One region of the Massilia sp. CFBP9012 genome, then DNA from elsewhere that is predicted to be linked to it. Evidence: predicted binding sites of a transcription regulator. Region 1 holds the regulator's gene; each other region holds the start of a gene.
The links. The regulator FNR, encoded in region 1, switches genes on or off when oxygen is low (the NO sensors DNR and NnrR bind a similar motif). The targets are predictions, from matches to a motif close to TTGATNNNNATCAA.

Region 1 (9,548 bases):
TGCACTTGTCCATCTTGCCGCGGTGGTTGAAGAGGCCCGTCTCGGGGAACTGCGGCGCGCCGAACGGACAGGCGTAGTAACAGTAGCCGCAGCCGATGCACTGGTCCTTGCTGTGCAGGACGATGCCGTCCTCGGTGTGGTAGATGCAGTTGGTCGGGCACACGGCCAGACATGGCGCGTCGGTGCAGTGCATGCATGCCACCGACACCGAGCGCTCGCCCGGGATGCCGTCGTTGATCGTCACCACGCGGCGCCGGTTGATGCCCCAGGCCAGTTCGTGTTCGTTCTTGCAGGCGGTCACGCAGCCGTTGCAGTCGATGCAGCGCTCCGTGTCGCAGATAAATTTCATTCTTGCTGGCATGTCGGTCTCCTCCGTCAGCTCAGGCGCGCACCACGCGGCACAGCGACACCTTGGTTTCCTGCATCATGGTCACGGCGTCATAGCCATAGGTCCAGCCAGTATTGATGGCCTCGCCGCGCACGATCGGCGCCCCATGTTCGGGATAGTGTTGTTCCAGGTCTTCGCCCATCCACCAGCCGCCGAAGTGGAATGGCGCCCACACCAGGCCCACCGGCACCCGCTCGGTGACCATCGCCATCATCTTCAGGCGCGCGCCGGTCGGGGTCTCGAGCCACACGTATTCGCCCAGCTTGGCGCCGATCTGGACCGCATCGCGCGGGTTGATCTCGACGAACATGTTTTGCTGCAGCTCGGCCAGCCAGGGATTGGACCGGGTCTCCTCGCCGCCGCCTTCGTATTCGACCAGGCGGCCAGAGGTCATGATCAGCGGGAAGTCCTTCGAATAGTCGACCGCCTGCACCGACTTGAACAGCGTAGGCAGGCGCCAGTGATTGGCCTTGTCGTCATAGGTCGGGTACTGGGCCACCAGGTCGCGCCGTGGCGTGGCCAGCGGTTCGCGGTGGACCGGCACCGGATCGGGGAAGTTCCACACGTTGCAGCGCGCCCGCGCATTACCGAACGGCGCGCAACCGTGGGCGATGACGACTCGGATGATCCCGCCCGACAGGTCGGTCTTCCAGTTCTTGCCCTCGGCCATGGCTTGCTCGGCCGGGGTCAGCTCGGCCCACCAGCCCAGTTTTTTCAGGAACACGTGGTCGAATTCTGGATAGCCGAAGTCGAGCTCGCTGTGCTTGTTGGTCGAGCCGTCGGCCGCCAGCAGGCTCGAGCCGTTGTGCTCGACGCCCCAGTTGGCGCGGAACGGCAATCCACCCTCGGCCACGCTCTTGCTCAAGTCGTACAGGATCGGCGTGCCCGGATGTTTCATCTCCGGCGTGCCCCAGCACGGCCACGGCAAGCCATAGTAATCGCCCTTGCACGGGCCGGAATCGGCGCGCAAGGTCGTCGGGTTGAACGTGTGCTTGTTTTCCATGTGCAGCTTGAGCCGCTCGGGCGAGCAGCCGGTGTAGCCGATGGTCCAGCACGAGCGGTTGATCTCGCGCAGGATGTCCTCGACCACCGGCTCGTTATGCACCACCTTGATGTTTTTCACCAGTTCGTCGGCAAAGCCCAGCTTGCGCGCGAACAGGTACATGATCTCGTGGTCGGTCTTGCATTCGAACAGCGGCTGGATCACCCGCTCGCGCCACTGGATCGAGCGGTTCGAGGCCGTGCACGAACCCTGGGTCTCGAACTGCGAGGCGGCCGGCAGCAGGTAGACGCCGTCGCTGCGGCCGTGCATCGACGCCGTCATGCTCGGGTAGGGGTCGATCACCACCATCATGTCGAGCTTTTGCATCGCCGCCTTCATGTCCGGCAGGCGGGTCTGGCTGTTCGGGGCGTGGCCCCAGTAGAGCACGGCGCGCAGATTGCTCGGCTGGTCGATGAACTGGTTTTCTTCATTGACCGCGTCGAACCAGCGCGACACCGTGATGCCGGGCTTTTCCATCAGCTCCTTGGAACCGAAGCGCGACTTGATCCAGTCGTAGTCGACACCCCAGACCGCGGCGAAGTGCTTCCAGGCCCCTTCGGCCAGGCCGTAGTAGCCGGGCAGCGAATCGCCGTTGGGGCCGACGTCGGTCGCGCCCTGCACATTGTCGTGGCCGCGGTAGATGTTGGCGCCGCCACCGGGAATGCCGATATTGCCCAGCGCCAGCTGCAGGATGGACAGCGCGCGCACATTGGCGGTGCCGACGTGGTGCTGGGTGATGCCCATGCACCAGACCACGGACGAGGGACGGTTGGTGGCCAGCATCTCGGCCGCCATGCGCACCGCCGATTCCGGCACGCCGGTCACGTCCGACACCTTATCGGGCGTCCATTTCATGACTTCGGCGCGCACGTCCTCCATGCCCCAGGTGCGCTCTTCGATGAACTTCTTGTCTTCCCAGCCGTTACTGAAGATATGCCACAGGATGCCCCACACCAGCGGAATGTCGGTGCCGGGCCGCACGCGCACATAGTGGTCGGCAAAGCGCGCCGTGCGGGTGAAGCGCGGATCGATGACGATCATCTTGGCGCCCAGCTCCTTGGCGTGCAGGAAGTGCAGCATCGAGATCGGGTGCGCCTCGGCCGGATTGGAGCCGATGAACAGCACCGCCTTGCTGTGGTGCAGATCGTTGAACGAGTTGGTCATCGCCCCGTAGCCGAAGGTCTGGGCCACGCCGGCCACGGTGGTCGAGTGACAGATGCGGGCCTGGTGGTCGCAGTTATTGGTGCCGAAGAACGATACCCATTTGCGCAACAGATAGGCCTGCTCGTTATTGTGCTTGGAGCTGCCGATCACCATCAGCGCATCGGGTCCGGCTTCCTTGCGCAGCTGCAGCAACTTGTCGCCGATCTCGTCGATCGCCTGGTCCCAGGAGATGCGCTGGTACTTTCCGTTCACCAGCTTCATCGGATATCGCAGGCGGTGCTCGCCGAAGGCGTGCTCGCGCACCGAGGCGCCCTTGGCGCAGTGGGCGCCCATATTGATCGGCGAATCGAAGGCGGCCTCTTGCCGCACCCAGACGCCGTTGGCGACGACCGCATCGACCGAGCAGCCGACCGAGCAGTGGCTGCAGACGGTGCGCTTGACCACGGTCGGCACCGGGGTATCCGGTACCGGGTCGGCCTGGGCCGCTTCGATCACGTTCAGCGGCAGGTGGCGCGCCAGGGCGCCGGCGCCGGCGGCAACGCCTGCCCCGACCAGGAAACGGCGCCGTTTCAACGCGCTGTCGCGCGTGGACTTGACCAGTGACATATCGATTCCTCTGCTTGCCTACCAGTAGGCGGCGGTCTCGTAATAGCGGCGGATGTGATCCGTCTCGTGGTAGCCGCGCTTGACCTTGGGGTCGGGCGCGGCCGGGGCGGCCTGTGGCGCCGCGGTCGCCGGGGCGGCAGCAGCGGCCACCACCAGCGCGCCCAGCGGGGCCGCCTTCAGGAACCCGCGCCGCGCCGGGTCGGGACGGTCCTGGCCGGGATCCTGCTGGACTCGTGGATCATGTTTGGTCATCGTTTTCCTCTCCTACTCCAAAACTTTCCGCCTCGATTGCCAGGAATGCCTGTGCGAAGTGGGCGACCAGGCGGTAATAGTTGGCGCCTTCGGCATTGGCGATGTCGTCCAGCGCGCGCATGCACCAGGAGCCGATGTGGGCCTCGAAGAAGCGGCGCTGCACGTCCAGCGGCTGGCGCCGGATGCCGGGCGAGCCGGCCACCAGCACGCGCATGGTCTCGCACAGCGCGCCGAGGTGGTCTTCGAACTCGCCCCGCCCCTGTATGCGCGCCAGGCCAAGCCGGGCCAGGTCTTCGCGCAGATGCGCCAGCGGCGTGTCGTTCATGTAGCCGGCCAGGTAGCGCGAGCCATACGGATCGACCGGCGGCGTGCCGACGCTGACGAACAGCGCGCTGAATTCATCGTGGACGAGACGGGGATCCATCACGCCGGACGCCACGGTCAGTTGGTCCCAGGCGCGTTCGAGCGCCGGATCGCCGCCCTCGGCCAGGATGGGATCGCTGGATGCGAGCGCATCGAGCAGCGCCGCGTCTGGCGCGGCCAGCAGCAGCCGGGAGAGCAAGGCATACAGATCCGCCCTGGCCTGGTCTTCGCCGCCTGGCGGCAGATCCGGTCGCACGATTGCGGTGGCAAATGCGCTGCGATCGGGCAAGGTCTGAGTAGTTGATGGCACTGGGGAACACTCCAGTTGTTCAATTTATATGGCAGTGTAGGCCTCGATTGATATTGAGTGCGCACAGTTGCCTAAAACGGCTAAATGAACCCTGCATGGGTGAGCACGGGCGCCGAACGACCGGAACGCAACGGAATTGTTTCTCAATTGCAAATAAATGGCATTTGTTTGTCGAGATTGACGCTTCAACACGTCTATAATCGCGGTGTACCGAACCAAGCGACCATCCCTCATGAGCCAGACCCTGTCCCGGCAAGCCGAGCCGACCATCAATATCCACGCCCTCAAATCCTGCGCCCAGTGCAGCATGCACCAGCTGTGCTTGCCGATGGGCCTCGAAGACGCCGACATCGACCGTCTGGACAAGATCATCGGCCGCCGTCGCCGCCTGGAGCGCGACGAGCGCCTGTACAGCGTGGGCGAATCGTTCCGCAACCTGTACGCGGTGCGCTTCGGCCACTTCAAGACCTACCAGGTGAACGCCGCCGGCGAAGCCCAGATCACCGGTTTCCAGATGGCCGGCGAGCTGCTGGGCATGGACGCGATCAGCGGCACCCACCATTGCGACGCAGTAGCCCTGGAAGATTCCGAGGTGTGCGAGATCCCGTTCGCGCGCCTGGAAGACCTGTTCGGCGAAGTGCCGACCCTGCTGCGCCACTTCCACCGCATCATGAGCCAGGAAATCACGCGCGAGCAGAACGTCATGCTCCTGCTCGGCAATATGCGCGCCGAGCAGCGCTTCGCCGTGTTCCTGGTCAACCTGTCGGCGCGCTACGCCACCCGCGGCTATGCGGCCAACCGCTTCCAGCTGCGCATGTCGCGCGAAGACATCGGCAACTACCTGGGCCTGACCATCGAAAGCATCAGCCGCCTGCTGTCGCGCTTTAAAAAGCAGGGCTGGCTCGAGGTCGACAAACGCGAAGTGACGCTGCTCGATCCGGTCAAGCTGAAGGCGCTGGCGGCCGGCACCGACGTGTGCAGCCCGATGGCCTGACATCATGACGCTGCTGCCTTCGTGCGACATGCACCTGCGCAGCTACGACCGCGTGCACTGGGGCGACCGCCACGACTTCGCCCAGCTGGTGCTGCCGTTGCACGGCGAAGTCGTGCTCGACATCGAAGAGCGGCGCGGCCGGCTCGATCCCCTGCATGGCGCGCTGGTAGCGCCCGGCGCCGGGCATGCGCAATCGAGCCCGGGCGCGAATGACTCCCTGATCGTCGACGTCGATGGCGGCGCCTTCGGCGACGGTCCCTGGCAGCGGCTGCTGGAGCGGCCCTTCGTCACGCTCGGCCCTGCCGCGCGCAAGCTGGTCGAGTTCATGGGACTGATGACGCGCGAGTCCGTTCCATCTCGCGCGCTGGTGCACGGTTGGGTGCCGCTGCTGCTCGACACCCTGAGCCTGGACGCGCCGCGCACCACCTCGCGCCTGACCGCCCTGCTGGCGCGCATCGAGACCGCGCCCGGCCTGGCCTGGAGCACCGAATCGATGGCGCGCGCCGCCAACCTGAGCGTGAGCCGCCTGCACGCGCTGTTTCGCGAAGAGCTGGACAGCACGCCGCATGCCTGGCTGCTGGGCTGCCGCCTGGATTGCGCACGCGGCATGTTGACGGACGGCGCGCGCAGCGTGGCCGACATCGCCATCGCCTGCGGTTTCTCGGACCAGGCCAGCCTGACGCGGGCGATGCGCCGCGTGTTCGACACCACGCCTGCCGCCTATCGGCGCGCAGCGCAGGAGAAACCGCCAAAACCGCAGTAGTCCCGGCCAAGACCAGGGGCAGGTCCAGGCCAGAGAATCTCCACTCAAAGGAGATTCATCATGTACAAAGCTACTGGCGCGGGCGGACTGTCCCGCTCCACCCTGCTCGGCATCGGCGCTGGGATCGCCGCCGGCGCACTCTGGGGCCTGGTCTTCCTGGCCCCGGAACTGGCGCCCGAATTCCTGCCGATCCAGCTCTCGGCCGGACGCTACCTGGCCTATGGCCTGGTCGCCGCCATCCTCATCTACCCTGCCTGGCGACGGCTGCGCCGCCACCTCGGCTGGCCGGCGTGGCGCGCCCTGATCGGGCTCAGCCTCACTGGCAACATCATCTACTACCTGTTCCTCGCCAATGCGGTGCAACTTGGCGGCGTGGCCATGGCCTCGATCGTGATCGGGCTGCTGCCGATCGCGGTCACCATGGTGGGTTCGCGCGACGGCGACGCGGTGCCGCTGCGCCGGCTGCTGCCTTCGATGCTGCTGAGCGGCGCCGGCCTGGCCTGCATCGGCTGGGAGTCGCTGTCGGCGTCCGGACCCGGTTCGCTGGCCGGCCTGGCCTGCGCCTTTGGCGCGCTGGTGTCGTGGACCATCTTCGCGGTACATAACAGCCGCTGGCTGGCGCGCATCGAGGGGATTTCGTCGCATGAATGGAATCTGCTGGTGGGCGTGGTGACGGGCGTCATGGCGCTGGCGCTGGCGGTGCCGGCCTTCGTGCTGGCGCCGGGCGAGCATACCCTGCCGGTCTGGCTGCGGTTCGGCGCACTGGTCAGCGCGGTCGCCATCCTGTGCTCGGTGGTCGGCAACGCCCTGTGGAACCACGCCAGCCGCGCACTGCCCCTGAGCCTGATGGGCCAGATGATCGTGTTCGAGACCATCTTCGCGGCCTTGTATGGCTTTTTGTGGGAAGCCCGCTGGCCAAGCGGGTTCGAGACGGCTGCCTTGGTGTTGCTGGTAGCGGGCGTGATTTCGTGCGCTTCGGCGCACCGGCGCTAGACTTCCGCGATCGCTTCACGCAGACGGCGTACCGCCACCGTCGCCATCTCCGGCGTCGCGAAGTTGGCAAACCCCATCAACAAGCCGCCGCGGCGCGACCGGCCCATCCGCCAGTCGCCGAGGGCTTGCAATCCCATTCCACGCGCCCGCGCCGCCGCAGCCAGCGCCCGGTCGTCCTGCCCGGCAGCGAGCCGCGCCAGCACGTGGATGCCGCCGGCCTGCGGCTGCACCGTCAGCGCGTCTCCCATCTCTCGCGCCAGCGCATCGACCAGGTAGCCGCGCCGCTCGGCGTACAGTGTGCGCATCCTGCGCAAGTGGCGCGCAAAGTGGCCCTGTTCCATGAACTCGGCCACCGTCGCCTGCGGCAGGATCGAACCCGGGCCGGGAAGATGGTCGACCATGTCGCGCACACGCGTCACCTGCGATTCAGGGACGACCAGGTAGGCCAGCCGCAGGCCGGGCAGCAGCACTTTGCTGAAGGTGCCGGTGTACAGCAGCCGGCCGTGGCGGTCGATGCTTTTCAGGGCCGGCAAGGGACGGCCGTGGTAGCGGAACTCGCTGTCGTAGTCGTCCTCGACGATCCAGGCGCGGGCGGCGTCGGCCCATGCCAGCAGTTCGAGCCGGCGCGGCAGCGACATCGCCACGCCCATGGGGCTCTGGTGGGTGGGCGTCACCACGGCGAACCGCGCATCCGGCGCCCGTTCCAGGCCGCGCGCCACGTCCAGTCCTTCGTCGTCGACCGGCACTGGCGCCAGGCGCAACCCGGACTGCACCAGGAAACGCCGTGCAAGCACATAGCCCGGATCCTCGTACCACCCGACGTCGCCATCGCGCAGCAGGACGCGCCGCGCCAGTTCCAGCGCGCCGTGGTAGCCAGGCGTGACAAAGACCTGCTCGTGCGAACAGTCGATGCCGCGCGCGATCCCGAGATAGGTGGCGATGGTGCGTCGCAGGGGGGCATAGCCGGCCGGATCGGGATAGGTCATCGCCATCGTCTCGAGGGCGCGCGAGGTGCGTCCGGCCAGGCGTGTCCAGGTCTTGCGCGGGAAGGCGTCGAGCGCCGGCAACCCGAGCTGGAACGGCATGGCTTCGCCCGGGACGCCTTGCTGCGAACCGGCATCCGGCGCGCTGCGCGCCGCGCTCCGCGGCCGCGCCGGCTCGGCCAGTTTCGCCAGCCGCGGCGAGACGACCGTCCCGGCCGCACCGCGCGCCACGAAATAGCCTTCGCCAACCAGCATCTGGTAGGCCGCTTCGACGGTGCCGCGCGCCAGATTCAATTCGCTGGCCAGGCTGCGCACCGACGGCACCCGGTCGCCCGCCTTGAGCTTGCCCGCGGCGATCGCTTCGCAATAGCGGCGGTACAGCTGCAGGTAGATCGGCTCGCCGCGCCCACGGCTTGGCGCCAGGTTGTGCAGGTCCATCGCGATGTCCTATTCGTTTCTTCAATTCTTGCACCTACTGCGTAGGCCATGATCCGCCTATAGTATCCGCATTGAATGACGATGACCATGCGCCATGTACGCAATCGACCAACTACCCCCTTACCGGAGATTCCTGATGAGTGCCCCGCAACGCCTGCCCTACTATTCCCTGTCCCCCGCCGCCTACCAGGGCTTCGGCGCCACCAAGAAGGCGCTCGAGAGCAGCCCGCTCGGCAAGGAGCTGATCGAGCTGGTGTGGCTGCGCATGTCGCAGATCAACGGCTGCGCCTTCTGCCTGGAGATGCATGCCAAGGCCCTGCGCGCCGACGGCGTGTCGAACGCGAAGCTCGACAGCCTGGCCGGCTGGCGCGTCAGCCAGCGTTTCAGCGAACGCGAACGCGCCGCCCTGGCCTGGACCGAGGCGCTGACCCACGTCGACCGCACCGGCGCGCCGGACGCAGACTACGAGCCGCTCAGGGAATATTTCAGTGACGTCGAAGTCTCCGACCTCACCTTCGCCATCGCCCTGATGAGCGCCTTCAACCGCCTCGCGATCGGGATGCGCCAGTGAATATCCTTCACATCGATTGCAGTGCGCGCGCCGGGTCGCACAGCCGCGCGTTATCGAACGCGATGGTCCAGAAGCTGCTGGCGCGGCATCCTCACGCCGAGGTGCTGCGGCGCGACCTGGGCCTGGAGCCCATTCCACATGCGGAGGCTGCCTACGCAGCCGCCCTGGCCACGCCCGCCGCGATGGCCGCCGCGCAGGCGGCCAACCCGGCTAACGGGGGCGTGCAGCTGTCCGAATCGCTGATCCAGGAAGTCGAAGCCGCCGACGTGCTGGTGATCGGCACCCCGATGAACAACTTCACGCTGCCGTCAGTGTTCAAGGCCTGGATCGACCAGCTGCTGCGGGTCGGCCGCACGATCGGCATGTCGGCGGGCGGCGAAAAGGTCGGGCTGCTGGCCGACCGGCCGGTGTATGTCGGCATCGCCTCGCGCGGCGTGTTCAGCTGAGAACAGGCCAGGCAGCCCGATTTCCTGACGCCCTACCTGAAGGCGGCCTTCGGCTGCATCGGCTTGACCTGGCTGCAGTTCCTGCCGCTGCAGGCCACGGCCTTCCTCGATCCCGGCCAGCTGGCGGCGGACCGGGACGCGCTGCTGGCCACCATGGACCTGGCGCGCACCGCCTGATCGAGCCAGGGCGGCGCACGGCCATTCACTCAGCGCCGCACCGACAGCCCGAACGCCA
Region 2 (9,548 bases), on a different contig from region 1:
CAGGGGCTTGCCGTTCAGGGTCACGCGGCCGACGTAGCCGTTGTCGCTCGAGAGGTTGTCGGCGCGCACCGTGAAGCGCTTCCCGTTCGGCAGGTTCAGGGTCGCCTTGTCCAGGAAGGGGCGGCCGATCACGTACTCGTTGCTGGCCGGGGCCACCGGATAGAAGCCGAGCGCGGTGAAGGCGAACCAGGCCGACATCTGGCCCAGGTCGTCGTTGCCCGACAGGCCGTCCGGCTTGTCGCTGTACTGGGTGGCCATGATGTTGGCCAGGCGTTCCTGGGTGCGCCATGGCGCGCCGGCGTAGTTGTACAGGTAGGCCACGTGGTGCGAGGGTTCGTTGCCGTGGGCGTAGTGGCCGATCAGGCCCGAGATGTCTTCCATGTGGGCGTACACGGTCTCGTCGACCTTGGCGTCGAAGACCTGGTCGATCTTCTCCACCAGCTTGGTGTCGCCGCCCAGGAAGGAGATCAGGCCGGCGTTATCGTGCGGCATATACCAGGAATACTGCCAGGCGCTGCCCTCGGTGTAATCGCTGCCGAAGTTCGACTGCTCCGGATTGAACGGGGTGCGGAATTCGCCGGTGGACTTGCGGGCGCGAATAAAACCGGTCTCCTTGTCGAACACGTTGCGGTAGTTCTGGGCGCGCTTGTAATAGCGGGCCGCGATGTCCTTCTTGCCCATCTTCTCGGCCATGCGCGCGATGGTCCAGTCGTCGAAGGCGTATTCGACGGTCTTGGATGCCGCTTCCTTCTCGAGGTCGATCGGCACGTAGCCCAGCTTCATATAGTGTTCCAGGCCGCCGTAGGGACCGTATTCGGCGCTGGCCGTCATCGCGGCCAGGGCCTTGTCGGCGTCGAAGCCGCGGATGCCCTTCATGTAGGCGTCGGCGATCACCGGCACCGCGTGGTAGCCGATCATGCACCAGGTTTCCAGGCCGTGGAACTGCCATACCGGCAGGATGCCGTAGGGGCTGTGCTGCTGCGAGGCGATCAGCGAGTTCACGAAGTCGGCATTGCGCTGCTCGGGCGCGACGATGGTGAGCAGCGGGTGCAGCGCGCGGTAGGTGTCCCACAGCGAGAAGGTCGAGTGGAAGCGGAAGTTCTTCGCCTTGTGCACCTGGTTGTCCGGGCCGCGGTAGCTGCCGTCGATGTCCATGAACAGCGACGGCGCAAGCATGGTGTGGTACAGGGCGGTGTAGAACTTGGTGCGCATCGGGCCTTCGGCCTCGACCTTCACCGCGCCCAGCGCGTCGTTCCAGGCCTTGCCGGCGCGCTCGCGCTCCTGGTCGAAGTCCCAGCCCGGCATCTCGGCCAGGTTGGCGATCGCATTGTCTTCGCTCACCGCCGACAGGGCGACCTTGACCAGCAGCGTGCCGTCCTGCGGCACGCCGAAGTTGAAGTCGGCCATCAGCTGCTTGCCTTCGACGAGCGCCTTGTCCCCAGGCGTTTTACCCGGCGGGGCGAAGCCGCGGTAGGGGATCGCCTCTTCGCGGTTCAGGAGCTGGCGGGTGTCGATCGGGCGCGAGAACTGGATCGCGAAGTGCACCTGGCGGCCGGGCGCCCAGCCGCGCGTCTCGCGCATGCCGGTGATGGTGGTGCTGTTGCGAACGCGCAGGCGCGCCCACAGGTTCTTCTCGTCGTAGTTGTAGATGCTGGTGCGTAGGTCGAGCAGCACCTTGGCCGGCTCGCCGGCCTTGAATTTATAACGGTGCAGGCCCACCCGCTCGCTGGCGGTCAGCTCGACGTCGACTTCATGGTCCTTCAGGCGCACGGCATAGTAGCCCGGTTCGGCCTTTTCCTGGTCGTGCGAGAAGCGCGAACGGTAGCCCGAGAACGGACGCTCCGGATAGCCCGGCTCCAGCTTGGTCTCGCCGCTGTAGGGCATCAGCAGCACGTCGCCCAGGTCGGAGTGGCCGCTGCCCGAGAAGTGGGTGTGCGAGAAGCCGAGGATCGAGCTGTCGGTGTAGTTGTAGCCCGAGGCCCAGGGATAGCTCTGCCTGAAGTGGCGATGCTGGGTGTCGGGGCTAAGCTGCACCATGCCGAAGGGGCGGCTGGCGCCGGGGAAGGTGTGGCCATCGCCGCCGGTGCCGATGAAGACGTCCACGGCTTCGGCCGGGCTGCCCGGCGGGGCGGCCAGGGCGGGAGTTGCACTAAACAGGAATGCCGCACTGGCGGCGATCGAGAGTTGTCCGAAAGTGAGTCTGGCCGTCATGAGGTCTCCACGCGTGGCGGCAGCGATGGGCGCCGCCTGTTTTTTTGCACTATACCCAAATGCAACTTATATGTGGAGACTGGTTTCCGGGCAATCCTTACCGTCTTTCAGCCCATCTGTTTAGCCGGTTTACTAAACATTTTGCGCGCGACGCTTGGCCACCGCCTCGATTTCGACCAGGGTGTCGGGCGACGCCAGCGAGGCCACGCCGATGCCGGTCAGGGCCGGGCGCGGCAGGCCGAGGTGCTGCACCAGGATCGGCGCCACGGTCTCGAGGTGCTCGCCGATCTCGCCGCGCACGTAGACGCGCAGCTGCAGGATCTGCTCGACCGAGGACCCGGCCGCCTCCAGCACCGCGATCAGGTTGCGCGCCGCGCCTTCGGTCTGCTCGGCCAGGGTGGTGTGCCTGACCTTGTACTCGCGGTCCCAGTCGACCTGGCCCGACACGAACACCAGGCTGGTGTCATGGTCGATGGTTGCGTGGGACAGGCCATGCGGGGCGCCGTCGTACAGTGCAGGCGGATTGATGCGTTCGATGCTCATGCGGGGACCTTTGCCGTTGATGGGAAGGGCGTCAGCTTAGGCAAGCAGACGGGCCGTGGCAATCAAGCCTCGCTTGTAGCCGATACAAGGCGGGCCTTGACCCGCTCGAGCAGCCAGGCAATGAAGGGATCGTTCTGCACATTCGAATGGTGGGCGGCCACCACCTGGTAGCCCGGCGGGTACTTCAGCAGCGCGATCTCGAATACGCCCTCGCAGGGCAGCAGGCGCGATGGCATGAAGGCGACGAGATTCGATCCCTTCAGGTATTCCAGCGCCATGAAGAAGGACGGCGCCGACGCCACCACCCGCCGCTGCAATCCCTGGCGCGCGAACCAGCCGTCGGCCGATCCCGTGAAACTGGCCATGCCCGGGTTGGTGACGATGAAGTCGTGCTCCACCAACTGCTCGAGCGGCATGGCGCCGCCGCCGGCCAGTGCGCGGTTGCCGGTGACGCAGCGGTACTGCTCGATGAACAGCGGCTGCGTGACGAGGCCGGGCGCGACATAACCGTCCACCGTGAAAATCAGGTCGATGTCGCCCTGGTGCAGCTTGCGGGTGAGGGCGCTGACCTCGATGTCGACCACCGCCACCTTCACCTTCGGCGCCTCGCGCCGCAGCACGCGCACCAGGTCGGCCACGATCAACTTCTGGGTGTAGTCGGTGCCCGAGATGATCAGCGTGCGTTCGGCGTGTTCGGGGCGGACCTCGAAGGGCAGGGGAATCCCGTTCAACTGGGCCAGCACCTGGCCGATGTGCGGCGCGATCAGTTTCGCATAGGGCGTCGGCGCCATGCCCTGGCCGGTGCGCACGAACAGCGGGTCGCCCAGGATGGTGCGGATCTTCTTCAGCTGCAGGCTGACTGCCTGCTGCGAGACGTCCAGGTGCTCGGCCGCCGCCGAGATGGTGTCGAAGCGGTTCAAGGCGTCGAGCGTGCGCAGGTGGGTGATTTCGAGCTTGTCGATCATGAGGCAGTCAACATAAACGGCTATTCCGCGCGGTGCAAGTTGTCATGATTGAAATTCATCAAATTAAATGGACGAAATGACAATTTTCTCGGGAGACTGGTCAATATGAATGAGGCATGAAATTGCAAAAATTGCATCATGAAAACCTCATTCCTGCCCCCACTTCTGGCCCTGTCGCTGTGCTGCAGCCTGGCGCAAGCCGCCCCCGCAGAACACCAGGAATTCGAAGCCACCCTGCTCGCGCCGTTTCAGGCCGGCGCGGCCCAGGGGCGGACCTTCACCCTGCACTTCGCCTATCCCGGCCTGGCGCGCGCGGACACCGTCGACTGGCGGGTGGAACTGATGCGCCCCGACGGCCGCGTCGCCCTGCGCTGGCGCGGCGCGGCGCCGTTCACGGGCGATGAAATGACGGTCGCCGTGCCCTGGTCCGGCCGCCTGGGATTGTCTCCGGCGCCGAGCGGCATCTACCGGGTCCGGCTGCGCGCGACCGTGCGCGGCGACGGACATGAAGAAATAGAACAGGACTGGGAGATCGCGGTCGGCGCGCCGCTGCTGCCTGCCATGCCGGCCTTCTCGCCGCTGCCGCGCGCCTTCGAGCCGGCGGCCGTCGCCGCGCCCGGCGCGCTGCCCTACACGGTCTATCTGGGCAACCTGCACAGCCAGACCAACCACAGCGACGGCGGCGCCGACATCGCCGAATGCAAGGGCTCGCAATCGCCCCTGAAGGCGCCGCACGGCCCGGATGATGCCTTCGCCTATGCGCGCGGCCGCGGCCTCGACATCCTGGTCGCCTCGGAACACAACCACATGTACGACGGCTCCGAAGGCAGCGCGCCGGACGCCGACCCCGCCGCCGCCAGGGCCCTGTACCGCGCCGGCCTGGAAAGCGCCGCCGGCTTCTCCAAAAAACACCCGGATTTCCTCGCGGTGTACGGCCTGGAATGGGGCGTCATCAACAACGGCGGCCATATCAACATCTTCAACAGCGACGAGCTGCTGGGCTGGGAGACCAATGCGAAGGGCGAGCTGATGGCCGACACGCGCACGCCGCGCGGCGACTACGCGGCCCTGTACACGCTGATGCGCGAGCGTGGCTGGGTAGGGCAGTTCAACCATCCGGCGCACTCGGGCCAGTTCCAGGTCGATGGCGTGCCGCTGGCCTACACCGAGGACGGCGGCGAGGCGATGGCCTTGTGCGAGGTGATGAACAGCACCGCGTTCTCGACCAACGTCAGCGAGACCGAGACCCGCCGCAGCAATTTCGAAGGCGCCTGCAACCGTTTGCTGGAAGCGGGCTATCGCCTGGCCTTCAGCACCAACCAGGACAACCACTGCGCCAACTGGGGGGCATCCTTCACCAACCGCACCGGCGTGCTGCTGCCGTCGAACACGGTCCTGAGCCGTGCCAGCTTCGTCGAGGCGCTCAAGGCGCGCCGCGTGTTCGCAACGATGGACAAGGATTCGCAACTGGTCCTGACCGCGAACGGCCGCCTGATGGGCGAGCGCTTCACCAATCGCGGGCCGCTCGCGCTGGTGGCGAACTTTGCGAATTCGACAGGCAAAAAGGCAGCTTCGGTCGCGATCATGGAAGGCGTCCCTGGCCGCAAGGGCACGGTCACGCAGATGTCGGACCAGGCCGAAACCACCTTCACCCCGATCCCGGGGGCGCACTTCTATTATGCGAAAGTGACCCAGGACGATGGCAACGTGCTGTGGTCGGCGCCGGTGTGGATCACGCAGGAAGACTAAAACCCCAGGCCTTCGCCCATCCCCAGCAGGGTCGCGATGCCGAGCACCGCGAAGATCAGCGCGGCGATGCCGTGCACGAGCTTGAGCGGCACGCGGTTCGCGATGCGTTCGCCGAAGTACACGGCCGGCACGTTGGCCAGCATCATGCCGAAGGTAGTGCCAGCGACGATGGCGGCCATCGATTCATAGCGTGCGGCCAGCGCCACGGTGGCGACCTGCGTCTTGTCGCCCATCTCGGCCACGAAGAAGGCGATCAGGGTGGTCAGGAACACGCCGTACTTCGCCAGCTGCGCTTCTTCGGCGTCGATCTCGTCCGGCGTCAATACCCATGCGGCCATCCCGAGGAAGGACAGGCCCAGCACCCAGCGCATCGTGCCGGCGCCCAGCAGCTGGCTGACCAGCGCGCCGACGGCGGCGGCAAAGGCGTGGTTGGCCACCGTCGCGACGAAGATGCCGAGCACGATCGGCAGTGGGCGGCGAAAGCGCGCGGCGAGCAGGAAGGCCAGCAACTGGGTCTTGTCGCCGATCTCGGCGAGGCCCACGATGCCGGTCGAGACGAGAAAGGCGTCCATCAGTCGGGTGATTACACAGCAGGAGGAAGGCCGCGATCATAGCAGAGCCTGCCCCGTTTTCGCCCGTCCGCACGCGTATTTATCGGGCGCGATGCCGACGCCGGCCCGCTTCCGCCGCCCAGGCGTGCATGCTATCCTGCACCCGCCCCCGGCCTGCCGGGCACACCTTCCCCTGCGAGAGACCATGAACCAAAGCACCCTGCTGCGCGCGAGTACCGCCGCCTTCCTGAGCGCCTGGAGCGCCTACGCCTTCGCCCTCGATCCCCTCAGCTACGCCAAATACGACCAGGTCAAGACCACGGCGCTGCACCTGGACCTGAAGGCCGACTTCGCGAAGAAAAGCCTGGACGGCTATGCCGAACTGACCCTGGACTGGCTGGACAAGAAGGCGACCACGCTCGACCTGGACACGCGCGAGCTGACGATCTCGAAGATCGAGGCGCAGGATGCGAAAGGCGCATGGCGCAAGGCCGACTACTCGCTCGGCAAGTTCGACGAAGAGAAGGGCCAGCCGCTGCACGTCAAGCTGCCGGGCCAGCAGAAGAAAGTGCGCATCCACTACCGCACCGCGCCGACCGCCACCGCGCTGCAATGGCTGCAGCCGGTGCAGACGATGTCGGGCAAGTACCCGTTCATGTTCAGCCAGTCGCAGGCCATCAATGCCCGCTCCTGGGTGCCGATCCAGGATACGCCGGCAGTGCGCTTCACCTATAGCGCGCGCATCGAGGCGCCGCAAGGCCTGCGCGTGGTGATGAGCGCCGATAACGACATGAAGGCCACCGGCAAGGGTGGCTGGAAGTTCAATATGCCGCAGCCGATTCCTTCCTACCTGCTGGCGATCGGCATCGGCGAGCTCGAAGCGGCCACGCTGGGCGGACGCACCGGCGTCTACGCCGAGCCGCAACGGATCAAGGCCGCCGAATACGAGCTGGCCGACACCGAGAAGATGGTCGAAGCGGCCGAGAAGCTGTACGGTCCGTATCGCTGGGGACGTTACGACATGCTGATCCTGCCGCCATCGTTCCCGATCGGCGGCATGGAGAACCCGCGCCTGACCTTCCTGACCCCGACCATGATCGCGGGCGACCGCAGCCTGGTCGACCTGATCGCCCACGAGCTGGCGCACAGCTGGTCGGGCAATCTGGTGACCAATTCGTCCTGGAAGCACTGGTGGCTCAACGAAGGTTTCACCACCTACGTCACCACCCGCATCCTGGAGGAGATCTACGGCAAGGAAACCGCCCTCATGAACCTGCAGCTGGAGCAGGAAGAGGCGCTGGAGATGCTGAAGGACCTGCCGCCCGCCAAGCAGGCGCTGGTCTCGCGCCAGCCGGACACCTCGGCCGAGTACTATCCGGACACCTCGCTGGCCTATCCGAAGGGCGCCTGGTTCCTGCACACGCTCGAGCAGCGCGCCGGCCGCGCCGCCTTCGACACCTTCCTGCGCGGCTGGTTCGACGGCCACGCCTTCCAGAGCGTGACCAACGACCAGTTCCTGGACTACCTGCGCAAGAATCTGCTGGCCAAGAATCCAAAGATCATGAGCGAGGCCGAGCTGGATGAGTGGATCTACGGTCCCGGCATCCCGCAAAGCGGGAAGCAGGCCGTGTCGCAGCGCCTGGCACAGCTGAATGCCTCGATCGACGGTTGGGTCAAGGGAACTGTCTCGACCGAGCAGCTGAAGGCCAAGGACTGGAATGCCGCCGAGTGGATGAAGTTCCTGAACGATATCGACAACAAGGCCGATGCGAACAAGCTCGCAGAGCTGGACCGCGTTTATGACCTGGCCAACACGAAGAACAACGAAGTCGCGTTCCGCTTCTACCGCGCCTCGGTGCACGCCGGCTACCGCGCCGTGCGTGGGCAGCTCGAAGCGTTCCTGATGAGCGTGGGCCGCCAGAAGTTCGTGGTGCCGCTGTACGCCGCGCTGCGCGAGAAACCGGAAGACCGCGCCTGGGCCGAAGGCATCTACAAGAAGGCGCGCGAGCGTTATCACCCAGAGACGCAGTCGAGCGTCGACAAGGCGATGGGCAAGCAATGATGATCATGAATCGACTCGCCGGTGCGCTGCTGCTGGCCCTGTGCGCGGCCGGCGGCGCCAATGCGCAGACCGCCGCTGCGCCAGCCGCCGCCGCGGCGGCGCCTGCCTACAACCTGGAAGCCGACGTCAGTCGTGTGTTGAAAACCTTCGACGTCCCCGGCATCGCCATCGCGGTGGTCAAGGACGGCAAGGTCGTCGTCACCCAGGGCTTTGGCGTGCGCAAGCTGGGCGAACCGACGCCGGTCGACGGCAAGACCATCTTCGAGATCGCATCCAACTCCAAGGCCTTCACAGCGGCGGGGCTGGCGATGCTGGTCGACCAGGGCAAGCTGGAATGGGATGACCCGGTGATCAAGCACCTGCCGGATTTCCGCATGTACGATGCGTACGTGACGGCCGAGATGACGGTGCGCGACCTGCTCACGCACCGCAGCGGCCTGGGACTGGGCGCCGGTGACCTGATGTGGTGGCCGACCACCACCTTCAGCACCGACGAGATCATCCACAATCTTCGCTACATCAAGCCGGCGACGAGCTTCCGCAACAGCTACGCCTATGACAACCTGCTGTACATCGTGGCCGGCAAGATCATCGCCCAGAAATCCGGCAAGGACTGGGGCGCGACCATGCGCGAGTGGATCCTCGATCCCGTCGGCATGCAGGCCACCACCACCAGCCTGGACCAGCACAAGCCGGGCATGAACGTGTCGGCGCCGCACAGCAAGATCGATGGCAAGGCGGCAGTGGTGAAACCGATGCCGGTGGCGAACGCGATCGGCGCGGTGGGCATCAACACCAATGCCGAGGACATCGCGCGCTGGATGAACGTGCTGCTCGACCAGGGCCGCGTCCCTCAGGCTGCCGGCGGCAAGGAAGTGCGTCTGTGGTCCGAGAAACAGGCGCGCGAGATGTGGACCGCGCAGACGCCGATGAAGATCAACGAGCCGCGTCCGCCGCTGGCGGCGACCAAGCCGAACTTCTTCGCCTATGGCCTGGGCTTCCAGCTACGCGACTACCAGGGCAAGCTGGTGGCGATGCACGGTGGCGCACTGCAGGGCTTCTATTCCCGAGTGCTGCTGGTGCCGGAAGCGAAGCTGGGCATCGCGATCTTCACCAATGCCGAAAGCGGCCCGTCGCTCAATGCGCTGCAATACCGCCTGCTGGACCAGTACCTGGGCGTGGCGCCGACCGACTGGATCGGCCGCATCGCCGCCGTTGCCGAGGAAGCGAGCCAGAAGGAAGCGGCGCGCGTGAAGACCGAGACCGCCAGCCGCGCCAAGGCTTCGAAGCCGTCGCTGCCGCTGTGGGACTACGAGGGCGAGTACGAAGATGCGTGGTATGGCAAGGCGATCGTCAAGCGCCAGGGCAGCAAGCTGGTAATGACGTTCTCGCGCACCCCCGACCTGACCGGCGAGATGGAGCACTTCCAGCACGATACCTTCATCGTGCGCTGGAAGGAACGCAACT
Region 3 (9,548 bases), on a different contig from region 1:
AATGGCGATGGCCAGACCACCAAGGTGGCGAACCAGATCATCGTCGCGCTGAACATCCAGGCCGTGGCCGAGGCGCTGCTGTTCGCCTCGAAGGCGGGCGCCGACCCGGCCAGGGTGAGGCAGGCGCTGATGGGGGGCTTCGCCGCCTCGCGCATCCTGGAAGTGCATGGCGAGCGCATGGTCAAGCGTACCTTCGCGCCGGGCTTTCGCATCGAGCTGCACCAGAAGGACCTCAACCTGGCGCTGCAGGGGGCCAAGAGCCTCGGTCTCGCGCTGCCGAATACCGCCAGTGCACAGGAGCTGATGAATTCCTGCGCCGCCCACGGCATGGCCCAACTCGATCATTCGGCGCTATGCCAGGCGATCGAGCGGATGTCGAACCACGCCATCGCCGACGCCTGACATGCATACCCTGGTATTGCATCACCAGGCCTGCTTCGGGCACGAACCCGGGCCCGGCCACCCGGAATCGCCATGGCGCCTGCATGCGGTGCTGACGGCACTGCGCCAGCCCGAATTCGCGCAGCTGGCCTGGCGCGAAGCGCCGCCCGGCACGCGCGAACAGCTATTGCTGGTGCACGACGCCGACTACATCGACGCGATCGTCGGCGCAGCCCCGCTGGGCGGCCTGGTGGCGCTCGACGGCGGCGACACCCTGATGTCGCCCGGTTCGCTGGAAGCGGTGATGCGCTGCGTCGGCGCCGCCTGCGCCGGCGTGGATGCCGTGATGACGGGCGAGGCCGCCAACGTGTTCTGCGCGACCCGGCCTTGCGGACACCATGCCGAGCCTGGCCGGGCGATGGGCTTTTGCCTGTTCAACCAGGCCGCCATCGCCGCCGTCCATGCCCTCGAGGCGCACGGCCTGCAGCGCGTCGCGGTGATCGACTTCGACGTTCACCACGGAAACGGCACGCAAGCCGCGTTCTTCGACCGGCGCGAACTGTTTTACGGGTCGAGCCACCAGTCGCCGCTGTATCCGGGAACCGGGGCGGCAAGCGAGACTGGCGTCTGCGGCAATATCGTCAATGTGCCGTTGCCGCCAGGCTGCAGTCCGGACCTGTTCTGTGCGCGCACGGCCGGCGTCCTGCTGCCGGCGCTGCGCGAGTTCGCGCCGCAATTGATCGTCATCTCGGCCGGCTTCGACGCGCACCGGCTCGATCCGCTGGCCAGCATGAACCTGGAAGACGAGGATTTCGCGTGGATCACGCGCGAAGTCATGGAAATTGCGAGGGATGTGTGCCAGGGACGGATCGTGTCGATCCTGGAAGGCGGCTACAGCGCCCAGGGGCTTGCCGGGGGCTGCGCGGCGCACGTGCGTGCGCTGATGCAGGGGTAATTATGTGATGCGCGGTGCCGCGCACGGGATATCGCATCCGGTGCGGGCGCCTCGGTATGACGTCGTACCGGATATCCCGGCGACGACAGGACCGGAAATTACAGGCCGCAACCGTAGTAGGCTGGGTCCGAATCCTTGCCGGTGTAGCCTGGTTCGAGCTTCTCGCGCAGATTCAGCGTGAGGAAGGCGACGACGAGCGACAGCAGCGAGTGCGACGGGGCTGCGAAAGTGGTTTCGGCTGGTGCGTTGATCATGACTGGCTCCTGAAAGTTGGTTTGTGCGATGCAGTAAATATAGGGACTACTGACCCGCGCTTCCAATTTCGAGTGCTGATACCAGTTATTCCGTATGTGAATGTTGCCCTATAAAAACCGGCATTTTTGCGCGATCTCTGCCGTTGCCCGCGAATTCACCGGGTGTGGCTGGGTCGCCACATCATCAGGGGCCCGGTGAAGGAATCAGCGCGGCGATACGCGCCTTCCCTTCGTCCAGCAGGAACTGGCGGAACGCCCGCGCCACCGGAGGCAGGCGCTTCTCTCTCCGATGCACGACATACCAGTTGAGCATCAAGGGAAACCCTTCGACCTCCAGCACCACCAGGCTGCCCACGGCGACTTCGCGGCCGATCGTGTGAAACGACAGGAAGCCCAGTCCCATGCCGGCGATCACCGCCTGCTTGATCGTTTCGGTGCTCTTGATCTCCATCGCGACCGTCAGTTCGGCCAGGTGGGAGCCGAAGGCGTCCTGCATCGAGAACCAGGTATCGGAGCCCGGTTCGCGGATCACGAAGGGGTGAGGGATCAGATCGCTCATCGAGATGCGCCCATGGCCGGCTGCCGCCAGCGGATGATCGGGCGCAGCCACGATCACATAGGGATGGGGGGCGAAGGCATCGTTCTGCGTGTCGAGCTCGGCAGGTGGCCGCACCATCACGGCCAGGTCGGTGCGGTTCGCCGCCAGCTTGTCCAGCAGCTCTTCGCGGTTGTGCACCGTCAGGTTCAGCTGCACGCCCGGATGCTGGCGCGCGAAGGCGACCATCAGCTGCGGAAAGAAATAGTCGCCGGCACTGATCACCGCCACGTTCAGCTTGCCGCCGGCGATTCCTTTGAGTTGCGCCATCGCATCTTCCGCTTCATCGAACTGCTGGATGATGGCGCGGCAGAAGTGCAGCAACTCGTCGCCCGCCTGGGTGAGATAAATCTTCTTTCCCAGCTGTTCGAACAAGGGCATGCCGACGTGGCCCTCGAGCGTGCGGACCTGGGTCGACACGGCCGGCTGGGTCAGGTGCAGCTCCTCGGCGGCGCGCGAAAAGCTGAGGCGGCGCGCGACCGTCTCGAACACCTTCAGCTGACGCAGTGTCGCGTTCTTCATCGGTTCTCCCACCCATGTATACGCAGTCGTTAATGATTATCCCTAAAAACTTTCACTATTGCTCATCATTTTGTTGGACTACGATGGTTTTGAGACAGCTCGACCGCAACCACCACCTGGAGAGTGCCATGACGACGACCTGCAGCAACAATGTTGATGCCGAGTGCAACGCCTATAACGCGGCGTTTCATGAACTGGGATTGAGCTGGGTCTGGGATACCGGACTGTACGCGAACGCGGTCGGCAGCGCCGATGACCGCACGGGCCTGCGCAACTACCTGGCGCGGCATCAGCCGCACCTCCTGATCGCGCACGACGCCGATTTCCTGGTCGAGGCGATCCTGGCCGCCAAGGAACGCTGCCACGCGCAGCTGAGCGGCGCCGGCTGCAATCCGGCGGCCTACATCGACTGGTCCGCGCTCCAGCAGCGCCAGATCGGCGCCTAGATCCGAGCGGCCCTGTTGAGATTTTCGAATCTTAACCGTGGTCAAGGATATACGGAAATCGATCTTCCACAATCAGAGCATCCACCGACCCGACGTTCGAGAGACCTCACATGATCCGACACTGGATACGCTTTCAACACCTCGACACCGTACGTTTTGGCACGCTCGAGGGCGACAAGATCCGGATCTTCAAGGGCGATATGTTCGACAGCCCGCGACGGACCGACATGGCGGTGAACCTGAACGAGGTCGAGGTGCTCACACCGAGCGTGCCCGGCAAGGTCCTGGCGATGTGGAACAACTTTCACGCGCTGGGCCAGAAGCTGGGACTGGCGCCGCCAGCCGAGCCGCTCTACCTGATGAAGCCATCGACCTCCTACCTGGCGCCGGGCGGTACGATCCGCAAGCCGCTGTGCGAGGGCAAGGTGGCGTTCGAGGGCGAGCTGGCGATCGTGATCGGCCGCCGCTGCACTGCCGTGCCGGTCGAGGAGGCGGCCGACTACGTGTTCGGCTACACCTGCGCCAACGACGTCACCGTGGGCGAGATCATCGGGCGCGATCCGACCTTTCCCCAGTGGGTGCGCGCCAAGGGCTTCGACACCTTTTGCCCGTTCGGCCCCGTGATTGCCACCGGACTCAACCCGGCAATGCTGGTCGTGCGCACGACCCTGAACGGCGAGGTGCGCCAGGACTACCCGATCAACGACATGGTGTTTTCGGTGGCCGAGCTGGTCAGCCGAATCTCCCAGGACATGACACTGGAGCCGGGCGACCTCCTGCTGTGCGGGACGTCGGTCGGCGTCGGCTCGATGCGGCCGGGCAGCACGATCGAGGTAGAGATCGACGGCATCGGAAAGCTCATCAATCGGTTCGAGTAAACGACGACAAGGGGTGGGTCATGAAGATCGCAGTAATTGGAGCGGGGGCAATTGGCGGCCTCGTTGGCGCCAGGTTGGCGCTGGCGGGCGAGGAGGTGACATTCATCGTGCGGGGCGCCAATCTGGCGGCGATTCGCACGAACGGCATCAAGCTCATCGAGATTGACGGGGAGGAGAAGATCGCCTCGCAAGTGCGCGCGACGGACGACTATGACGCGGCCGGCGAGCAGGACCTGGTGATCCTGGCCATCAAGGCGCACCAGGTCGATGGCGTATCGGCCCAGGTCGGCAAGCTGTTCGGTCCGCGCACCGTGGTGGTGACGATGCAGAACGGCATACCGTTCTGGTATTTCCACCGCCATGGCGGCGAGTTCGACGGGCGCACCGTGCACAGCGTCGACGCTGGCGGCGAACTGGCGCGCCGGATTCCACCGGAGCGGGTGCTCGGCTGCGTGGTCTATCCGGCCGCCGAACTGATGGCGCCGGGCGTCATCCGGCACATCGAAGGCGCGCGCTTCCCACTGGGAGAACTGGACGGCACGACAAGCGAGCGGGTGGGTGCGGTATCGGCCTGCTTCCAGAACGCCGGCTTCAAGTCGCCGGTCCTCGACAACATCCGCGCCGAGATCTGGCTCAAGTTGTGGGGCAACGTCAGCTTCAATCCGATCAGCGCGCTGGCGCATTCGACCCTGGTCGACATCTGCGAATACCCGCTCACCCGCGAGCTGGCGGCGGAGATGATGCGCGAGGCCGAAGCCGTGGCCACCAAATTAGGGATCACCTTCCGCGTGACCCTGGACCGGCGCATCGAGGGCGCCGCGCAGATCGGCAAGCACAAGACCTCGATGCTGCAGGACGTGGAGGCGGGCCGGGGGCCGGAAATCGATGCCCTGGTCGGATCGGTGATCGAACTGGCGCGCATGACCGGCACCCCTACGCCGCATATCGATTCGGCGTATGCGCTGGTGAAGCTGCTGGAGCAGACCATGACCGAGGAGGGGGGCGGGGTCAAGTTGCAGAGGGCGGTGACGACAGTCTAGTTGCACTATCCACGTCGCCCCCGCGCAGGCGGGGGCCTAAGTTTGCACGCGTTTCGCTAACGCTGAACTTAGGCCCCCGCCTTCGCGGGGGCGACGGCCTTTGTGCCAACAAGATCAACGACTTCGCCTGATCTTCAGATCTTCCCCCGATTCTTCAGGCGGCTCAACGTCTCCGGCGACAGGTTCAGATATGCCGCCAATTCCTTTTTCGGCAGCCGTTCGAACAGGTCGGGGTGCTTGCGCATGAAGCGGTGGACCCGGCCTGGCGCATCGAGCAGGTGCAGCGTGATGGTGTGCGCCATGATGGCGCTCATCAGGTTCATGACCTCGTACTCGAAGGACTGCTTCACCGTGCTGTGGCTTGCTAGGAAATCGACCCATTGCGGCAGCGGCATGCGCGCCACCCGTACCTTGGTGACGCAGGCGATGCTGAACGGCGTCGGCATCTTGAGGCACCAGGCGGCGTAGCTGGTTTCGATGTCCCGTTCCGCCGAGAAGCGCAGGATCATCTCCTTGGCTTCCTGGTTGGAGACCTGGCGCTTGAGGATGCCGTCCAGGATGAAGTACTGCGACATCTCGTGCACGCCCTGGTTCATGAGCAGGTCGCCCTTCTGGTGGTTCTCGATCGTCAGATACGGCTCGAGCGCCGCCATCTCGCTGTCGCGCAGTTCCTTAAGCACGATGTTCTGCTTTAACTGCAGACGAATGATGTTCCGTTCCGAGTGATTTGCAATAGTCGTCATGAACGCAGCCGTTTAGCGAGATTCTCGCATCATGCGGCCAAAATTGACCATGGTCAATGAGACAAATCAGGCGCGCTGGCTATGATGGTTTGCGGGCGATACACACCGCGTTCTGCCCGGATCGACAATAACTGGAGACAGCAATGACTAACCACGTATCGGTAGACGTGACCGACGGCTTCCACCTGGTAATCGATGCCCTGAAACACAACGACATCGATACGATCTTCGGCCTGGTCGGCATTCCGATTACCGACCTGGCGCGCCTGGCGCAGGCCGAAGGGATGCGTTTCATCGGCTTCCGTCATGAACAGAACGCCGGCAATGCCGCGGCAATCGCCGGGTACATGACGCAAAAGCCGGGTATCTGCCTGACCGTCTCGGCGCCGGGCTTCCTCAACGGCCTGACGGCGCTGGCCAACGCGACCACCAACTGCTTCCCGATGATCCTGATCTCGGGCTCGAGCGAACGCGAGATCGTCGACCTGCAGCAGGGCGATTACGAAGAAATGGACCAGCTGAACGCGGCCAAGCCTTACGCCAAGGCATCCTACCGCATCAACAAGGCCGAGGACATCGGCGTCGGCGTGGCGCGGGCGATCCGCGCCGCCGTCTCGGGCCGCCCCGGCGGCGTCTATCTCGACCTGCCGGCCCAGCTGCTGGCGCAGACGATCGAGGCCGGCCACGCCAAGCGTTCCCTGATCAAGGTGGTCGACCCGGTGCCGCGCCAGCTGCCGGCCCCGGACTCGGTGCAGCGCGCGCTGGCCCTGCTCAAGGGCGCGAAGAAGCCGCTGATCCTGCTCGGCAAGGGCGCCGCCTACGCGCAGGCCGACGACGACATCCGCGCGCTGGTCGAGCGCACCGGCATTCCCTACCTGCCGATGTCGATGGCCAAGGGCCTGCTGCCTGACACTCACGCCCAATCGGCTTCGGCGGCCCGCTCCTACGTGCTGGCCGAGGCCGACGTGGTGGTGCTGATCGGCGCGCGCCTCAACTGGCTGCTGGCCCACGGCAAGGGCAAGACCTGGGGCAAGCCCAAGCAGTTCGTCCAGATCGACATCTCGCCGACCGAGATCGACAGCAATGTGGCGATCGCCGCGCCGCTGATCGGCGACATCGGCTCGTGCGTGGCGGCCCTGCTCGACGGGCTGGACGGCGCCGGCATCGCCAAGCCCGACGCGGAATGGCTGGGCCCGATCGCCGAGCGCAAGGAGCAGAACACGGCCAAGATGGCGGCGCTGCTCAACCGCGACGTGGCGCCGATGAACTTCCACACCGCCCTGCGCGCCATCCGCGACGTGCTCAAGCAGCACCCGGACATCAACCTGGTGAACGAGGGCGCCAACACGCTCGATTACGCGCGCAGCATCATTGACCAGTATCAGCCGCGCAAGCGTTTCGACTCCGGCACCTGGGGCATCATGGGCATCGGCATGGGCTATGCGATCGGCGCGGCCGTCGTCAGCGGCAAGCCGGTGGTCGCGATCGAAGGCGACAGCGCCTTCGGTTTCAGCGGCATGGAGCTCGAGACCATCTGCCGCTACGAGCTGCCGGTGACGACCATCATCTTCAATAACAACGGCGTGTACCGTGGCACCGACGTTAACCCGACCGGCGGCAAGGACGTCGCCCCGACCGTGTTCGTCAAGAACGCGCGCTACGACAAGATGATCGAGGCCTTCGGCGGCATCGGCTACCACGTGACCAGCCCGGAAGAACTGACCCGCGCGCTAAGCGAGGCAATCGCCGCCGGCAAGCCGGCCCTGATCAATGCCGTGATCGACGAGACCGCCGGCACCGAGAGCGGCCGCCTGACCAATCTGAATCCGCAAAGCAACGCGAAAAAGTGACCGATCAGTAGTACAGCGAAGCGACACGTACGACCGCCGGCGCCCACAAGGCCGCCGGTGGTGCCCGCACTATCGACTGAATAAAGGAGACTGACATCATGAGCAAACCACTCGAAGGCATCAAGATCATCGACTTCACCCACGTCCAGGCCGGCCCCGCCTGCACCCAGCTGCTGGCCTGGTTCGGCGCTGACGTGATCAAGGTCGAGCGTCCCGGCGCGGGCGACGTCACGCGCTCGCAGCTGCGCGACATCCCCGGCGTCGACGCCCTGTATTTCACCATGCTCAACAGCAACAAGCGTTCGCTGACGCTCGACACCAAGAAGCCCGAAGGAAAGGAAATCCTGACCAAGCTGATCAAGGAGTCGGACGTGCTGGTCGAGAACTTCGGTCCGGGTGCGCTGGACCGCATGGGCTTTACCTGGGAGCACATCAAGGAACTGAACCCGGGCATGATCGTGGCATCGGTCAAGGGCTTCAGCGACGGCCACCACTACGAAGACCTGAAAGTCTATGAGAACGTGGCGCAGTGCGCCGGCGGCGCGGCCTCGACCACCGGTTTCGACGACGGCCCACCGACCGTCAGCGCCGCTGCCCTGGGCGACAGCAATACCGGCATGCACCTGGCGATCGGCATCCTGACCGCCCTGCGTGCGCGCGACACCACGGGCAAGGGCCAGAAGGTGGCGGTATCGATGCAGGACAGCGTGCTCAATCTGTGCCGCGTGAAGCTGCGCGACCAGCAGCGCCTGGACCGGGTCGGCTACCTGGAAGAGTATCCGCAGTACCCGCATGGCACGTTCTCCGACGTCGTCCCGCGCGGCGGCAATGCCGGCGGCGGTGGCCAGCCAGGCTGGGTGCTCAAGTGCAAGGGCTGGGAAACCGACCCCAATGCCTACATCTACTTCACCATCCAGGGCCATGCCTGGGCGCCGATCTGCAAGGCGCTCGGCAAGGAAGAGTGGATCGACGACCCGGCCTACATGACCGCCGGCGCGCGCCAGGACAAGATCTTCGCCATCTTCGGGACGATCGAGGACTGGCTGAAGGACAAGACCAAGTTCGAGGCGGTCGACATCCTGCGCAAGTTCGATATTCCTTGCTCGCCAGTGCTGTCGATGAAGGAAATCGCCGCCGATCCCTCGCTGCGCGCCAGCGGCACGATCGCCGAGGTCGAGCACAAGGAGCGCGGCACCTATCTCACCGTGGGCAGCCCCATCAAGTTCTCGGACATGAAGGTCGACATCAAGGGCTCGCCGCTGCTGGGCGAACACACCGACGAGGTGCTGGAAGGCCTCGGCTATAGCCAGAAGGACATCGCGGCGCTGCACGAGAAGCAGGTGGTGTGATCGCGGGCCTGGCTGGATAAACGAAGTTCGGTGCGCGTCGGCGGTTTGCGACGCGCACCTGTTTTTTATGGGGGAGGTAACACCATGCAAGCCGACATCGATTTTCAACAACTGCTGCAGGCGCTGGGCGACGGCGTCGTCGTTTGCGACGCGAAAGGCGACATCACGTTCTGGAACGCCGCGGCCACGCGCATCTTCGGCTTTACCGAGAGCGAGGCCATTGGACAGTCGCTGGACCTGATCATCCCCGAGCGTCAACGCCAGCGGCACTGGGACGGCTATCACAAGACGATGGACACGGGCGAGACGCGCTACGGCAGCGACATCCTGCGCGTGCCGGCGCTGCACAAGGAAGGCAAGCCCTTGTCGATCGCCTTCACGGTGGCGCTGCTGCACGGGCCTGGTGGGGAGGTGTCGGCAATCGTCGCCCTGGTGCGCGACGAGACCGAACGCTGGGGGGAAGAACGCAAGCTGCGCGCAAGGCTGACGCAGCTCGAGACGGCGCAGGCGTGATCCTGTTCATCCAGTCTCGCAG

Region 2: the regulator FNR is predicted to act here: its motif matches at 3,768-3,781, upstream of SOM61_RS06285 (CehA/McbA family metallohydrolase).
Region 3: the regulator FNR is predicted to act here: its motif matches at 5,858-5,871, upstream of oxc (oxalyl-CoA decarboxylase).

Annotation. Positions count from the first base shown of each region.
Region 1 covers NZ_JAXCWM010000001.1:534,284-543,831, forward strand. The annotation lists gene fdh3B (formate dehydrogenase FDH3 subunit beta) at 1-361, opposite strand, end outside; gene SOM61_RS02165 (formate dehydrogenase subunit alpha) at 381-3,200, opposite strand; gene SOM61_RS02170 (formate dehydrogenase) at 3,219-3,452, opposite strand; gene SOM61_RS02175 (TorD/DmsD family molecular chaperone) at 3,439-4,125, opposite strand; gene fnr (fumarate/nitrate reduction transcriptional regulator Fnr) at 4,358-5,119, shown strand; gene SOM61_RS02185 (AraC family transcriptional regulator) at 5,124-5,882, shown strand; gene SOM61_RS02190 (DMT family transporter) at 5,943-6,875, shown strand; gene pdxR (MocR-like pyridoxine biosynthesis transcription factor PdxR) at 6,872-8,296, opposite strand; gene SOM61_RS02200 (carboxymuconolactone decarboxylase family protein) at 8,433-8,867, shown strand; gene SOM61_RS02205 (FMN-dependent NADH-azoreductase) at 8,864-9,313, shown strand; gene SOM61_RS02210 (transporter) at 9,520-9,548, opposite strand, start outside.
Region 2 covers NZ_JAXCWM010000003.1:309,073-318,620, forward strand. The annotation lists gene SOM61_RS06270 (GH92 family glycosyl hydrolase) at 1-2,211, opposite strand, end outside; gene SOM61_RS06275 (RidA family protein) at 2,344-2,754, opposite strand; gene SOM61_RS06280 (LysR family transcriptional regulator) at 2,817-3,719, opposite strand; gene SOM61_RS06285 (CehA/McbA family metallohydrolase) at 3,858-5,468, shown strand; gene SOM61_RS06290 (TMEM165/GDT1 family protein) at 5,465-6,040, opposite strand; gene SOM61_RS06295 (M1 family metallopeptidase) at 6,225-8,081, shown strand; gene SOM61_RS06300 (serine hydrolase) at 8,078-9,548, shown strand, end outside.
Region 3 covers NZ_JAXCWM010000008.1:306,835-316,382, reverse strand. The annotation lists gene SOM61_RS15715 (2-hydroxy-3-oxopropionate reductase) at 1-402, shown strand, start outside; gene SOM61_RS15710 (histone deacetylase family protein) at 404-1,336, shown strand; gene SOM61_RS15705 (hypothetical protein) at 1,435-1,590, opposite strand; gene SOM61_RS15700 (LysR family transcriptional regulator) at 1,775-2,707, opposite strand; gene SOM61_RS15695 (HAD family hydrolase) at 2,836-3,153, shown strand; gene SOM61_RS15690 (fumarylacetoacetate hydrolase family protein) at 3,264-4,031, shown strand; gene SOM61_RS15685 (2-dehydropantoate 2-reductase) at 4,052-5,071, shown strand; gene SOM61_RS15680 (Crp/Fnr family transcriptional regulator) at 5,206-5,814, opposite strand; gene oxc (oxalyl-CoA decarboxylase) at 5,958-7,664, shown strand; gene frc (formyl-CoA transferase) at 7,763-9,013, shown strand; gene SOM61_RS15665 (PAS domain-containing protein) at 9,098-9,526, shown strand.